3 regions of the Sporolactobacillus terrae genome follow, and region 1 is predicted to be linked to each of the others. Evidence: riboswitches for the same ligand, from Rfam matches in the RefSeq annotation. Region 1 holds a riboswitch; each other region holds the start of a gene.
The links. Region 1 has a riboswitch for S-adenosylmethionine ahead of K7399_RS10315 (Fur-regulated basic protein FbpA). Riboswitches for the same ligand answer to the same signal wherever they lie in the genome.
Positions count from the first base shown of each region.

Region 1 (5,326 bases):
GATCTTTATTTTTCAAGGAAAAAAACTCATTTATGGGAATCCGCAACTCTATGCATTTCTTGAACCAGAGCTCGCAGGAGATGCATGCATTCTTGATGTGCTGCATCCGGATGATCAATCGAACGTTCGATCCATTACCGATCAATTAGTCGCTGGAGAGAAAGGCATCGATTTTTCATTTCGAAAGATCAGAGATGGTGAGATGCATCACTTTGATTGCTCGATTAAGAAAATTATCTATCGCGACAAAGCAACGTTTATCGGCAGTATTCAAGACGTAACCAAACGCAAAGAAGCAGAAGCGTTAACCAAATACCTGATTAATCATGACGAATTAACCGATCTGCCTAACAGCAGATTTTTCCGCAAAAAACTGGAACAGGAATTGATTGTCAGCAACTCGCTGCACCAGAATCTGGCTGTAATGTATTTGGATCTGGAGCGTTTTAAATACATCAATGATACATTAGGCCATCCGACCGGTGATGAATTGCTAAAACAGTTTGCGAAAAAACTGAGAGCTTTACTTGATGTGCGTCATTTTATCGCCCGAATCAGTGCCGATGAGTTTCTCATTCTCTGTCCAAATGTCTTCTATCCAACGGTCGTCAATCTCGCAGAAACCATGGTCAGCGCATTTGACGAACCGTTCCTCATTAACGATTACCGGATCCCGGTTTCACTCAATCTTGGGATCAGTATCTTTCCTGATGATGGCGATGATGGCACAACTTTAATGAAACATGCCGACGCTGCACTTCATTGGGCACAGAAAGACAAACATAACCGTTACCGGATCTTCACATCCACGATGGATATCACTGGCTACAAGCGGTTCACCTTAGAGTCAGACTTGAGAAATTCACTCGATTTGCATCAATTCGACTTATATTATCAGCCCAAGGTCGATCTCTTTACCAATCAAATTGTGGGCGCTGAGGCACTGATCCGCTGGAATCACCCAAAATGGGGGCTTGTATCACCAACGGAATTCATCCCGCTTGCAGAAGAAATCGGCGTTATGCGTCAAATCGACCGCTGGATCGAGGAGACGGCATGTCGCCAAAATAAGGCTTGGCAGGAAGCTGGACTACCCGAACTCCCAATTTCCGTCAATTTAACGGCGTATCGTTTTCTAGAAAACGACCTCGTTACACGTATTCTGGAAATTTTAAATCAAACAAAACTGGACCCGCACAATTTGGAAGTTGAGATTGTGGAGACCTCGCTTCTTGAAAATGAAGCAACGGTTCTTTCGATTTTAGATGGCCTCAGAGCAAACGGAATTGGCATTCATCTTGACGACTTCGGCACCGGCTACTCATCGCTTTCTTATCTGAAACGATTCAAAGGCAAGATCGATACGCTGAAAATTGATAAATCGTTTATTGATGACTTGAATGCAACTGGCGATAACAGCTCTCGGTTTATTACGCAATCAATCATCGATCTCGCTCACCATTTGAACATGCGCGTAGTCGCAGAAGGAGTCGAAACGCAAGAACAGCTGCAGTTGCTGAAAGAAATCAAATGTGATGTCGTACAAGGTTATTTATTTTCTAGACCCATACCGGCCGACCAGTTTGCCAAATTTGTGCGCAAACAACGTGGCCGTTCCGCCGACATAAGCCGACATGCTCAAAGAAAGCCTCATAAAAATAGGCGTAAGTTCTTTAGAGTCGCCCTTAAATCGCCGTTAAAAGCGTCCGTCACATTAGATCATTTCCATGGTCAAACGGTTCGTCTCGGGCAATCGCGTATTTTAATTGAAAATATCGGGCTGGGCGGATTGCGCTTCTTATCGGATTTACGGTTCGGGATTGATTCCTCAATGATCTTAAAAATAGAAACAACGATTCTTGGGAAGGCAGCTACATTCTATGGTTCAGTCGTTTGGGCGAAGGAACTCAAAACAGAGATTTTCCAGTACGGGTTCGTATTTAACATGAGTGAGAAGGAGCGGACACTCCTCTCGCAGCAGCTCAATCGTTTGGCACATATGCTCAAAACCGCTTCGCCTACTCCCAATCCTGATTTCGTAACGACGGACAAGTTCGACTTTTTCTCAAACGTAAAGGATTCACGGTAAGAAAAAGCCGACCATGCCATGGTGCGTGAATCCATGAATTTAAGCGCGCTTCTGCACCTGTTTATATTCATGTTCGAGTTCTGATAAGGATAATTCAAAGAGATGCTTTCCATTTTTCTTGTAGACATGATGGGCAATCAACCGTTCAATTAATTGTTCACGCCTGTTTTCAACGGTCTTTCGAAGCGCACTATTCATGATGCTGACCACTCCTTACAAAAAATTAAAACCTGCTTTCCCTTCACGTCTAAGAGGAGGAAGCAGGTTTTTATTCGATCGTGTCCTCGACTTATCTTCAAGCAACGTATTCTGCTTGTGGAATTAGCACCGTGCCACGTGTGGGTCGGTTGCTGAGGCTTCGCAGGGCCAATCCCTCCGCCTCTCTGGATAAGCATGACTGAATCATGGCTATTCTTTTGGTGGTGATCACAGATCTGTCGTTTACAATGTGCATGCTTTGCTAACGTTCATCAGGCAGCGACGGTTCGGGTCTTTCTTCATCTTTTAATGCTTGCAGAACAGCGATAGCCGATCGGTAGTAGAAGGTGGCTGCTGTTTGAATTCCGGCAGGATCAACACGGAACGCAGGATGATGCCAGTCCTCCGGTCCATTCGACCCAATAAAGGCAAATACGCCCGGAACTTCACGCTGGAAACATGAGAAGTCATCGCCGGCCACCGATAAGTCTGGGGTAACCACGTTAGTCTCCGCTTTGTTTGCATCGTAAATGATCTTCGCTATTGTTTCATTATTAAATACTGAAGGCGTGCCTTGCCCCCACTCAACCTGAACCTGCACATTGTACGCATGTTGAAGTCCAGCAGCAATTGCTTCAAATCGGTCAATGATTAACACGCGGTCCTCATCATAAAAAGTGCGTACCGTACCCAACAGTTCAACTGCTTCAGGCAGCACATTCCAGACATCGCCGCCGTGAATACTTGTGACACTCACCACTGCTTCATGCTTCGGGGTGATGTTGCGGCTGACAATCGATTGCACCGTTTGAATGAACGATGAGGCAGCAACGATCGCATCTCGCGTGCGTTCAGGAATCGCTGCATGTCCGCCAATGCCATGAAATGTAACTTTAAACTTATCGCAAGCAGCCATTAACGGACCGGATTTGATGCCAATCGTTCCTACCGGCAGATCCGGTTTATTATGCACGCCGATCACCGCACGAAGTCCTTTGAGCTGACCGTCATTAACCACCTTAAGCCCTCCGTGTCCCGCTTCTTCAGCAGGCTGGAAAATCAACCGAACCGTACCCGGGAGTTTCGGCTGATTTTGCTTTAACAGATCGGCAGCCCAAAGCAAAGCGGTTGTATGAAAATCATGGCCACAGGCATGCATGACACCGTCATTTTGCGACTTATAAGGCAGATCGGTTTGTTCAAGGATCGGCAAGGCATCAATATCCGCGCGAAGTCCGATAGCCGGACCGTCCGGATCACCTGAGATATCGGCGAAAACTCCCGTTTCAAGATGGCTCTCCCTTAGCGAAATGGAAAGGTCCTGAAGCCTTTTTTTAATCAGATTGGTTGTTTCATGCTCGTGCAGCGATCGTTCCGGGTGCTGATGCAATGTTTTAAAAAGCGTGAGATATGTTGTTTCTTCATCTAAAATTTGGCTCATCTTTTCTATTCATCTGCCTTATGATCGAGACTGCGGCGTAAGCGTTGCATCGCTGCTTTCGTTTGCAAGCGTCTCCACCTGATTTAATGCATTCAGAATAAACGCTTCATCAAATGTTTTGAAGACAAAACGGAAACCAATCTCCGTCTCCACGCATTCTTTGGCCAGAATTTGCTTCGCCTCATTGACATTCTTCAGTCTGAACTGCTCCAATGCGTCAATGAGACCAACTCGCCTATAAAAAGGCAGCAGCTTGCGCACTTCCGCATGCTGTCCCAATGTGGCAAGCAGGACAAGCAACCCATATGCGACCTTGATGCCATGCTGGTAGCGGCTCATGCCTTGGATCTTGATCATCGCATTATGAATCGCATGGGCACCGGAAGCGCGCCCATAATCGCGGGCGAAACTGCCGACCGTTCCGGAAATTCCGACAATAACATCAGAGATAATTCGGAAGGCCGGACTGATTTGGTGGCGTTCCATGCTTGTTACCGCTTCTTCGGAATACTGAAGCAGCAACTTTTTTGTCTGCAGAGCTGCACTTAGTCCAAGTGAAACAAAGGGATCGTTTTGCTGACTCTCATCTTTCCGAATCGCCTCTGCTTCATACCACTTGGCTAATGTATCGCCAATCCCGGCAATATAATAATCCTTTGGTGAATCAATGAGTAAGGATAAATCGACGAGCACGGCATAGGCGGTTTCTTGAAAATGATCGCGGCCGACATGCTCATGCTTTTGATTGTAGATGATGGCCAGTGGTGTATAGGCGGAACACGTACCCAGAACGGTCGGAATGCAGATGTACTGCGCGCGCAGCCGGTGATTGACGCCTTTTGCAGTATCTAGAACGCGACCACCGCCGATTGCGATGATCAGATCTGCCTGCCCGATTTCACGAGTCAGCCGATCCATATCTTCATGGCTTGATGTGCCATCGTAATGATGGACCGGCCACTTAATCTCTTTCTGATAAACCGTTTGAAAAGCAGTAAACGACTTTTTTCCTGTAATAATATGAACGGATGCAAACGGAACCGTCAATTCATCGAGATGACAGATCGCATCCTCTGAACAGAGATATTGACTCGGACCGCCTCGGACAATCTTACCTAAATCCATGGATTTTTCTCTCCTTCAATGATGACTTAGTCAAACGCTTTGGCCAATGCTTGATCCAGATCAGCAATGAGATCGTCTGCATCTTCTAGACCAATTGACAGACGAATCCATGTGTTAGTCAGGCCGCTTTTTTCTCGAGCAGCTATGGGAATTTCACGGTGAGTGGTTCGGCCTGGATTCACAATCAACGAGCGTGCGTCGCCGACATTGGGCAAATAACTAAAGATCTTGACCGCATTTAAAATTTTCTTTGCTTCGGTTTCGCTGCCATCAACTTCAAATGCGAAAATCGCACCGACGCCTCGGGGAAAATCACGGGCAACAAGTTCATGCTGCGGATGATTCGGCAATCCTGAGTAATGCACCGCTTTCACGTGTGGATGATTAGACAGGTGCCGAGCAATTTTCTCCGTACTGGCAACTTGTTTTGCGAGACGTTCCGACAACGTTTCAATACCTAAAAGCACAAGGTA
Region 1 is NZ_CP082837.1:2,160,178-2,165,503, forward strand. It holds gene K7399_RS10310 (EAL domain-containing protein) at 1-2,089, shown strand, start outside; gene K7399_RS10315 (Fur-regulated basic protein FbpA) at 2,129-2,287, opposite strand; SAM riboswitch class I at 2,376-2,483, opposite strand; gene K7399_RS10320 (amidohydrolase) at 2,550-3,728, opposite strand; gene K7399_RS10325 (iron-containing alcohol dehydrogenase family protein) at 3,747-4,853, opposite strand; gene K7399_RS10330 (O-acetylhomoserine aminocarboxypropyltransferase/cysteine synthase family protein) at 4,880-5,326, opposite strand, start outside.

Region 2 (5,326 bases), 210 kb from region 1:
TTTTGCTGAGGGCACCCAAGTTTCCAAGCAGTTTTTCAAACCTTTTTTAACCGCAACATCAGAAAATAGTGTTGAACAGCGAGTGGATGACAATTATTACCATTTACTCGTCAGAAAAGCAGATATCGATGGACAAGCCTTTAAAGTTATTTTTATTAACGATGTGACTGCGGAAAAGAATCTCTTAAACACCCTTCAGATGATTATTTTGTTAGGGCTTGCCATTGGCGCTTTTGTGTCGATCATTGCCGGCTACTTTCTGGCGTGGCGTGCGCTTCAGCCGATTGAAAAGGCGTGGAATCGACAAAATCGGTTTGTCGCCGATGCGTCTCATGAGTTGCGTACGCCGCTTTCAATCATTCAATTGAAAATCGAAGGACTGTTGCGGCAACCGCGGCAAAAAGTGCAGGAATCCGGCGAGGACATTGCAGTGATGCTTGATGAGACACGCCGCCTCTCCAAGCTTGTCGGCAATTTACTGACCCTTGCCCGTAGTGATGCCAACCGTCTTGAAGTCACACTCGCGCCGTTTGACCTAAAGGCAATGATTAAAAAGGTAACAGAGCCATTCTCGGAGATGGCTGAATTTGAAGAGAAAGCATTTTCACTTGAAGTATCGGAAGATCCCATTTATATTAATGGGGATGAACAGCGTGCGCATCAGCTGCTCGTTATTCTACTCGATAATGCGATGAAATTCACATCGAAAAATGGAGCGATTCAAGTGGCTTGCTCGCGTGAAAACAAATTTGCCAAGCTGACCATATCGGATAGCGGCTGCGGACTTTCTGAGAAAGAACTCCCGCATATTTTCGATCGGTTCTATCAGGTCGATCAATCGCGAACGGAACGAAAAGGGACCGGTCTCGGGCTGTCGATCGCCGATTGGATCGTCAGCAAACATCGTGGCAAAATCGAAGTAGAAAGCGAGCTGGGCAAAGGGACAACCTTTACGGTACGGCTGCCATTAATGAAAAACGAGCCGGAGATTGAGCGCAACGCGCAAGGAGAGGATGCGGAACATGACGAAAAAGCTTGAGAAGGCCACGTTCGCCGGAGGCTGTTTCTGGTGCATGGTCAAGCCTTTTGATACATTGCCGGGCATCGAATCGGTGGTTTCCGGTTATACAGGCGGAACCGTTGAGAATCCGACCTATGAACAAGTGAAAACAGGGACAACCGGCCATATGGAAGCCATTCAGGTCATCTTTGATCCAACGCTGTTTCCTTATGAAAAACTGCTTGAGCTTTACTGGACACAGGTTGATCCAACCGATGATGAGGGACAATTCTTTGATCGCGGCTCTAATTACCGAACCGCGATTTTTTATCATAATGCGGAGCAAAAGGGGCTGGCGGAGCAATCGAAAGCAGTCCTGGCAGCAAGTGGACGCTTCCACAAGCCGATTGTGACGCGGATTCTTCCGGAAGCGCCGTTTTATCCGGCCGAGGAAGAACATCAGAAATTTTACAGGAAACACCCGGACCGCTATAAAGCTGAACGTGAGGAGTCCGGACGCGATGCGTTTATTAAGAAAACGTGGGGGAATGAGTAATCAGAGTGGCTTATTCATGACGTTGCGGAAAACCACAAAAAGTCGTCCATCACGCAGGGAGGAAGCGGATGGATTACTTTTTGTTTTCTTTTTAAGACCCAAATCACGTGCAAATTAATCAATCGTGCTGCAGCGTTAAGGAAAGCGTTAAATCCGTGCTTTCCTTAGACCAATTCAAAAGCTCAAGAATTTGTCCCTTCTTAAGTGCAAACGAAACGCTTTACGCTTGTCACAGGATGAGCTAGGGAAGAAATGCCAAGTGTCACGGCAAACAATTAATGCCATTGAAAATAATAAGTATGATCCGACATTAAAACTAGCGTTTAAGCTGGCAGATGTATTAGGAACCTCGGTGGATCATTTATTTGATCATGAATAAAGTCTTGAAAAAATCGCGACAGTCATGTAAACTATTTAACAACTAAACAAGATGTTTTGATTCTTATCAAGAGAAGCCGAGGGACTGGCCCGATGAAGCTTCAGCAACCGTCGCGTATGTGCGACAAGGTGCTAATTCCAGCAGACGGCAACGCAGTCTGAGGGATAAGAAGATACATGGCGGATAAAGCCTTCTTCTTATCGAAGAAGGCTTTTTTAATACGCTTTTTTGGCACATGAGTTGGAACTTGATATTTTTTGGGAGGCATGTAGCATGGCGTCATATCAAACAGAAACAAAGCTCGCACAAATTGGCAATGGCTTTGATGAACTTGGGGCGGTGAATACACCAATCTATTTATCGACTGCCTACAAGCATGAAGGAATCGGAATTTCAAAAGGCTTCGACTACACGCGGACCGGCAATCCGACACGTTCAATTCTCGAAAAAGCGATTGCCGATGTTGAAGGCGGTCAAGAAGGTTTTGCCTGCAGCTCGGGAATGAGTGCCATCCAACTGGTGTTCCAGTTATTCAGCAGTGGTGATCATATTATTGCGTCACGAGACTTGTACGGCGGCACTTTTCGTCTCTTTGACATTCTCAAGGAGCAGTATCATCTTTCATTTTCCTACTGGGACGGCGAAAACCTTGATGAATTGACTGATCTTGTCTGTCCGGAGACGAAAGCGATCTTTATCGAGACGCCAACCAATCCGCTGATGCACGAGGTTGATTTGTCGGCGATTGCCAAAATCACAAAGCAAAACGATTTGCTGTTGATCGTGGACAATACGTTTTATACGCCAATCCTGCAGCGACCGATTGAACAAGGTGCCGATCTTGTTGTACACAGCGCGACCAAGTATTTAGCCGGACACAATGATGTGCTGGCCGGTCTTGTTGTCTCGAACGTCACGAAGGTGACTGAGAAACTGCGTCTCTACCATAACGGCTGCGGCGCCGTCCTTGATCCATTTTCTTCTTGGTTGGTGATTCGTGGATTGAAGACCCTTGCTTTGCGGATACGCCAGCACCAAGACAATGCGCGTAGAATTGTCACTTATCTTGAAGAACAGCCGTTTGTGACGAAGGTGCTCTACCCGGGAAAAGGCGGCATGGTCAGCTTTGAATTAACCTCACCGAAGCAGATTGAACCGTTCCTGACTGCGCTAAATCTGATTACCTTCGCGGAAAGTCTCGGCGGAGTCGAAAGCTTGATTACTTATCCGGCAACGCAAACCCATGCGGATATTCCTGAAGCACTGCGCTTGAAATACGGTTTGTCCAATTCGCTGCTGCGTCTATCAACTGGTATTGAACATTCGGACGACTTGATTGCCGATCTTGATCAAGCCTTTGAATCTTTGAAAGTAGGAGTGGTTGAACATGAGTGAGTCGGTACAGTTTTCAACGAAATTGATTAAAGAGACCGTTGCGGTTGATCCGCAAACCGGTGCGGCGAATGTACCGGTGTATCTCTCGTCAACCTTCCATCAAAAGGATTTTGATCATTTTGGAAAATACGATTATACCCGCTCTGGAAACCCAACCCGCGAAGCGCTTGAAGATGCAATAGCAGCGCTTGAAGGCGGCGAACGCGGCTTTGCTTTTGCCTCAGGTATGGCAGCAATTTCAACTGCATTTTTACTTCTGTCTGCAGGCGATCATGTCGTTGTTCCGAAAAATGTTTATGGCGGAACGTTTCGCATCTTGACTCAGGTGCTTGGCCGATTTGGTATCGCTCATACGTTTGTCGACACGACAGACCTTGAAGAGGTCGAGCAGGCGATCCGTCCGAATACGAAGGTAATCTATGTGGAGACGCCATCGAATCCCACTTTGCGCGTGACCGATATCCGCGCAATTGCTCAACTTGCGAAAGCACATCGATGTTTGACTTTTGTCGATAATACATTTATGACGCCGGTGTTCCAGCGCCCGCTCGATCTGGGTGCTGATCTGGTACTGCACAGTGCGACGAAATTTATTTCCGGACATAGCGATGTGGTTGCTGGGCTTGCTGTTGCCGCTTCTAAGGAAATTGCCGACAAGATTTACTTCCTTCAAAACGCGCTTGGCGCGGTGCTCGGTGTTCAGGATTCATGGCTGCTGCTCCGCGGACTGAAGACGCTTGATGTCCGCATTCGTAAATCGGCGGAGTCGGCGCAGCGCATTGCCGAATTTTTTGAAGTACGGCCTGAGGTGAAGCGCGTTTTTTATCCGGGACTCGCCGATCATCCAGGGGCAGCACTGCATGCTCGGCAGGCCTCTTCCGGCGGCGCGGTGCTTTCCTTTGAACTCAAGAATGAAGCAAGTGCCCGGGCGTTTGTCAATCACGTGAAACTGCCCGTATTCGCGGTCAGTCTCGGTGCCGTGGAGTCTATTTTGTCCTATCCACCGAAAATGTCGCACGCGGAGTTAAATGAAGAAGAACGTGAGAAAGCAGGCATTGGCAGCGGATTGCTGCGCCTGTCGGTAGGACTTGAAGACGCGGAGGACTTGATCGGCGATTTCAGCGAGGCATTCGCTGATGTTCAGGATCATGAACAGGTGACGGTGAGGAGTGAACGGTAATGGGGCATTCTATACTTGATGTATTAAAGGAAAGAATTTTAATTGGTGATGGAGCGATGGGGACGCTGCTCTACTCGTATGGGATCGATCGATGTTTTGAGGAACTGAATGTGTCGCAGAGCGAGGCGGTTCGCCATGTCCATGAAGCTTACATTAATGCAGGCGCAGATGTCATTCAGACCAATTCTTATGGTGCAAATCGCATCAAACTGGCAAGATACGGACTTGAACACGAGGTCGCCCGTTTCAACCGGGCGTCGGTTCAACTGGCCAAACAAGCGGCGAAGCCGGAAACCTTCGTACTCGGGACGATCGGCGGTATCCGTGGATTTCAGAAACAATCGGTTGAGCTGGATACGATCCGTGCCAGTTTCCGAGAACAGGCGGATGCACTGCTCAGTGAAGGCATTGATGCGCTCTTGCTTGAAACCTACTATGATTTTGACGAGTTGCGGGACGTCCTGCAGATTGCCCGCACCATGACGGATCTCCCGATTATCACTCATGTTTCGATGCAGGAACCGGGTGTACTCCAGAACGGGATGCCGGTAGCCAAGGCATTAGAAGGCTTGGAAGCACAAGGCGCCGATGTGGTCGGAACCAATTGCCGGCTTGGGCCGTTCCATATGATTGAAGCACTGCGCGGCATTCCGCTGCCAAAGAAAGCTTTTCTATCGGCTTACCCGAACAGCAGTCTTCCCGATTACCGCGACGGAAAGCTTCACTATGAGAATGAACCGGAGTATTTTAAAAAGTATGCCGTTGACTTCCGTAATGAAGGGGTGCGCCTCCTTGGCGGCTGTTGCGGGACAACAC
Region 2 is NZ_CP082837.1:2,369,179-2,374,504, reverse strand. It holds gene K7399_RS11405 (sensor histidine kinase) at 1-1,039, shown strand, start outside; gene msrA (peptide-methionine (S)-S-oxide reductase MsrA) at 1,023-1,556, shown strand; gene K7399_RS11395 (helix-turn-helix transcriptional regulator) at 1,747-1,935, shown strand; SAM riboswitch class I at 1,996-2,106, shown strand; gene K7399_RS11390 (PLP-dependent transferase) at 2,209-3,330, shown strand; gene metC (cystathionine beta-lyase) at 3,323-4,510, shown strand; gene K7399_RS11380 (bifunctional homocysteine S-methyltransferase/methylenetetrahydrofolate reductase) at 4,510-5,326, shown strand, end outside.
Region 2: linked by a shared signal. The riboswitch ahead of K7399_RS11390 (PLP-dependent transferase) and the one ahead of K7399_RS10315 (Fur-regulated basic protein FbpA) in region 1 are both predicted to bind S-adenosylmethionine.

Region 3 (5,326 bases), 490 kb from region 1:
AAGTGATCAAAGCCGGCAGTACTGCAAAAGCAATGGTTTATGAATATGATCACATGAATGCTGCGGTCAGCGGAGCGATCACGGAACAGACTGCGCGTCTGACAAACGATGTCATGCAGATGATGACCAACATCCGTGATCAATGGGGAATCCGTTATCCATTTGAATGAGGCAGATTCGCTCAAATCATAGTTTTTAAAATAAGAGAGCGTTTTCTTTTTAATTTTTATATGTCTGTATTACAATATACCTGTGATATTAATTACACTAAATTCTGACTTGAAGGGAAGATGTGCAATGAGCATTCAAGACACAGTCCTGGAACACGCAGTAGATTCAGAATACAAATTATATATTGGAGGAAAATGGGTCACAGGCACGGAAGGCAAAAAGATCGCAAGCTATAACCCAAGCAACGGCGAAAAGCTGACTGAATTCGTTGACGCTAGCCATGCCGATGTAGACGCTGCAGTTGAAGCAGCGACAAAGGCTTTTGAAACATGGAAAGACACCAGCGTTCAGGAAAAAAGCGCCATCCTGCTGAAAATTGCCGATCTGATCGACGAAAATACCGAACATCTTGCACTTGTTGAAACGTTGGATAACGGCAAACCGCTCCGGGAAACAACAAACATTGATGTTCCGGCTAGTGCAGATCACTTCCGCTATTTCGCAGGCGTCATCCGCTCTGAAGAAGGCACAGCAAACGCTCTGGATGAAAATACATTAACAATTAACTTAAAAGAATCATTAGGGGTTGTCGGCCAAGTCATCCCTTGGAATTTCCCATTGCTGATGGCAGCTTGGAAGATTGCCCCGGCGATTGCTGCGGGGAATACGGTTGTAATCCATCCATCGTCCTCAACATCGCTCAGTTTGCTTGAACTCGCGAAGCTCCTTGATCAAGCGCTTCCTGCTGGTGTTGTGAACGTCATCACCGGACGCGGATCGGATTCAGGCGACTACATGCTGCACCACGAAGGATTTGCTAAACTTGCGTTTACCGGGTCGACCCAGATTGGTTATGAGGTTGCCGAAGCAGCCGCAAAACGGCTCATTCCGGCAACACTCGAACTCGGCGGCAAATCGGCAAACATCTTCTTCGATGATGCCCCTTGGGAACGTGCCATTGAAGGCGCACAACTCGGTATTCTATTCAACCAAGGTCAAGTATGCTGCGCCGGTTCTCGAATCTTCATTCAGGAAGGGATTTATGATAAATTTGTAGCCGCTTTGAAAGAAGCATTCGAAAAAGTAAAAGTCGGTCTCCCTTGGGAAGATGGCGTACAAATGGGCGCTCAAGTCAACAAACATCAATTGAGTCAAATTCTTGATTACGTAAAAATCGGTCAGGACGAAGGCGCAAAACTTGTTACCGGCGGCTGCCAGCTGACAGACAACAACCTAGATAAAGGGGTATTCATGGCGCCAACCTTGCTTGCAGATGCAAAGAACACCATGCGTATTGCCCAGGAAGAAATCTTTGGACCGGTTGCAACTGTCATTAAATTTAAAGATGCCGATGAAGTAATTAAACTGGCGAACGAATCGGATTACGGGCTCGGCGGCGCGGTTTGGACAAAGGATATTAACAAAGCATTGCGTGTCGCTCGCGGCGTACGCACCGGACGCATGTGGGTCAACACCTACAACCAGCTCCCTGCCGGCGCTCCGTTTGGCGGCTATAAGAAATCCGGAATCGGACGCGAAACATACAAGAGCATTCTCGATGCATACACGCAAACCAAGAATATTTATATCAGCACCAAGGAAGACGTCGACGGTCTTTATTAATTTTGAGCATTACAGTGCATTTTAAAAAGAGGGTCTCATCCTGTCTTTGGACACTGAGACCCTCTTTTTTGCCATTCAGAACCGATAGGCCGCGTGGTCACGCAATTGAACAGTGCATCGGCAACTGAGTTTTCTTAAATATAATTATTCCGATCTTTTTACTTATTTTATCTTGACAAACCCCTTGGGCGAAGCTAAACTTAACTCAATTAAATGAATCTTATCAAGAGCGGCGGAGGGACTGGCCCTGAGAAGCCCGACAACCAGCACATCGGTGTATGGTGTTAATTCCAGCAGATTAATTTCTGGCAGATAAGACTAGCATCGGCGATATAAGCCGCTTCTCAATAGTCTGCGAGAAGCGGCTTTTTCATCATCTGCTCACGCACCTTCTTCTAAGATTTTATTTAATGTACTCGAAATGAACAAAGGGAGCGATTCACATGGCAGAAGAACACAAGTACGGATTTGAAACGCTGCAGGTCCACGCAGGACAGGTGCCTGATCCTGCAACAGGCGCACGTGCAGTGCCGATTTATCAAACAACATCGTTTGTTTTTAAAGATGCGGATGAAGCAGCCGATTTTTTCCAACTGAAACGACCGGGTAACGTGTATGCACGAATTATGAATCCTACCGAGGATGTCTTTGAACAGCGTGTCGCTCAGCTTGAAGGCGGATCTGCCGCACTAGCAACCGCTTCAGGACTCGCAGCAATCACCTATTCGATCTTAAATGTTGCAAACAGCGGCGATCACATTGTTGCAGCGTCGACATTGTACGGCGGAACCTACGAATTGTTTAACGTGACCTTGAAAAAGCTCGGCATCGATGTTACCTTCGTTGATCCGGATGATCCGGAAAACTTCCGCAATGCGATTCAGGATAATACCAAAGCGCTTTACGGTGAAACAATCGGAAATCCGAAAATCAACATCCTTGATATTGAAGCCGTTGCGAACATTGCTCATGAATACAATATTCCACTGATCGTCGATAACACATTCGGTACACCTTACCTTGTTCGTCCGATTGAATTTGGCGCCGATGTTGTTGTACATTCCGCTACAAAATTCATTGGCGGTCATGGCACTGCGATTGGCGGCATCATCGTAGACGGCGGAAAATTCGACTGGCGTGCAAGCGGCAAGTTCCCGGACTTTACGACACCGGACAAAAGCTACGGCGGTTTAGTTTACGCAGACCTCGCTCCGGCTTCCTTTGCCGCAAAAGCGCGTGTTCAGCTGTTGCGCAACACCGGTGCAACCATCAGCCCGCAAAATGCTTTCTTATTCCTGCAAGGCCTTGAATCGCTCTCGCTTCGGGTAGAACGCCATGTTCAGAATGCCCGCAAGGTCGCCGAATACTTGAATAACCATCCGAAAATCACATGGGTTAATTATCCTGACTTAGAAGATAACCCGTACCACGACCTTGCGAAAAAATACTTCCCAAAAGGCGCCGGCTCGATCTTTACATTCGGCGTTAAAGGAGGCCGTGAAGCCGGCAAAGCACTGATTAATAACGTGAATCTCTTCTCCTTGCTGGCAAATGTCGCCGACGCGAAGTCGCTGATCATTCATCCGGCAAGCACCACACATGCAGAACTGACACCGGAGGAACAGGCGGTTACCGGTGTAACACCTGAACTGATTCGTGTATCTATCGGCGTTGAAACCGTAGACGATATTATCTACGATCTGGATCAAGCACTTGCAAAAATTCCAGATACAGTAGAAGCAAAATAAAAAAAGAGATGTGTTACATTACAGGGGTTATTGCATAAGGGAGTCTGCATACGCAGGCTCCCTTATATTATGACTGCAGCCTAACTGAATCTGCCCTTCTTCAGCATGGTTTCAACACCGCCGATCTTTACCAGTGAACGGTTTTCAATCACCTTTTTCATCACGGATGCCGGACGACCTTTTAACCCTTTACCCATGACTTCCCCAACCGCATCATCGCGTCCAAGTGAACAAACCGTCCCTTTAAACTTGAAAACAAACGGCTTTGTCGGTCTATCATCCAGCATTGCTTTAACATTGTAGGCAGCACAATCTGCCTGTTGCAGTGCGATTTGAGCAGTCGTCGGATAAGGTTGCCCGCTGCCTGGATCAATCACTGCGGAACAATCACCGATAATCAGTATCTCCGGATGATCCGGAACCGACAGGTCATCCATGACACGCACGCGACCGCGCCGCTCTTCAAAACCTGAATCACGGACAACCGCACTCCCACTGACGCCGCCTGTCCAAACAAAGGTCCCTGCCTTTAACGATCGAACATGTTCCTCCGTGCGATAATAAATCTTCGCTCCATCAAATCCGCACACACGCCCAATTAAAAAGTCAACACCGCGATCGCGAAGCTTGCGCGATCCGTATGCAGCAAGCCGTCGATTGAACATCGGCAATGCCTTTGGCGTCGGCTCAATACAAACAATGCGCACCTGTTTGGCATCTACTTGATAACGCGTGATTAATTCCGGAATACGATGTGTCAATTCACCGAGAAATTCAAAACTGGTAAATCCAGCTCCCCCGACCGCAACCACCAATCGATCCGAGCGCTGATCTTCAGTCCACGCTTTAAATTGTTCCTCGATATGGTTGCGGATTCTGATCACGGAGGGAATGTCAGAAATAGCAAGTCCAAAACGGTCCATCCCTTCAATCCCATAATACTCAGGCACAAATCCGAGTCCAATGACCAGATAGTCATAACTCACCGGATCATGATTCTGCAGCAGAATCATTCGCGTTTTCTTAACCACACGCAAAACGGTATCTTGAACAAATTGAGTCCGTTTTGGATCGATGACTTGCTGTAACGAATAACAGATTTCATCAGCATCCGCCGTTCCGGCCGCAACCTCATGAAGCGATGTCTTCTCACAATGATAGTTGTTTTTATCAATCAGAATCAATGCGGCGTTCGGTTTCATCCTTTGCAGTCTCTTTAACGTACGCAGTCCTCCATACCCCGCACCTAAAATAACGATTCGCTTTCTCATGGTCAATCCCTCCTCAATTGATCTTGAAGAACTCATCCAAGCAAACAGGAGATCGTCACAAATTATTCACATTTCCCTTTTTTATTGTAGCCCATAATGTAAACGCTTTCAATATAAAGATGAGAAAAACCGGGCAAAAAGCGCCCGGTCCTTACTTCCGCCTTCCATTCGGGCTTTGTTCATCACCTTGTGCACAAACGACACTCCAGCTGCTCGCTTGCCGCGGGCGATCCGGAAGCCTCCTCGGACACGCAATTGATCTGCGGGGTCTTCCTTGGCTCGCTGTTCCCGCTGGCGTCTCGCGCTTTCGTGTCTCGAGCTAACTCTTATTGATGAAATTGCCGCTTATCGTTCTACACCAAAGCAAAATCATAAACTTTCTTTACCTGTGAGAAAAACCAAGCTGTGCTTGGTCCTTAATCTCCAGCCATGTGTGATGGGCTCGTGTCTTTTCGGTGCTGAATCACCGCTTCGGTTACTCGCTGCCGCGGGCAGTCCAGGAGCCTCCTCAGA
Region 3 is NZ_CP082837.1:2,653,444-2,658,769, forward strand. It holds gene K7399_RS12645 (Gfo/Idh/MocA family protein) at 1-170, shown strand, start outside; gene K7399_RS12650 (aldehyde dehydrogenase family protein) at 298-1,794, shown strand; SAM riboswitch class I at 2,012-2,113, shown strand; gene K7399_RS12655 (O-acetylhomoserine aminocarboxypropyltransferase/cysteine synthase family protein) at 2,238-3,542, shown strand; gene K7399_RS12660 (NAD(P)/FAD-dependent oxidoreductase) at 3,623-4,813, opposite strand.
Region 3: linked by a shared signal. The riboswitch ahead of K7399_RS12655 (O-acetylhomoserine aminocarboxypropyltransferase/cysteine synthase family protein) and the one ahead of K7399_RS10315 (Fur-regulated basic protein FbpA) in region 1 are both predicted to bind S-adenosylmethionine.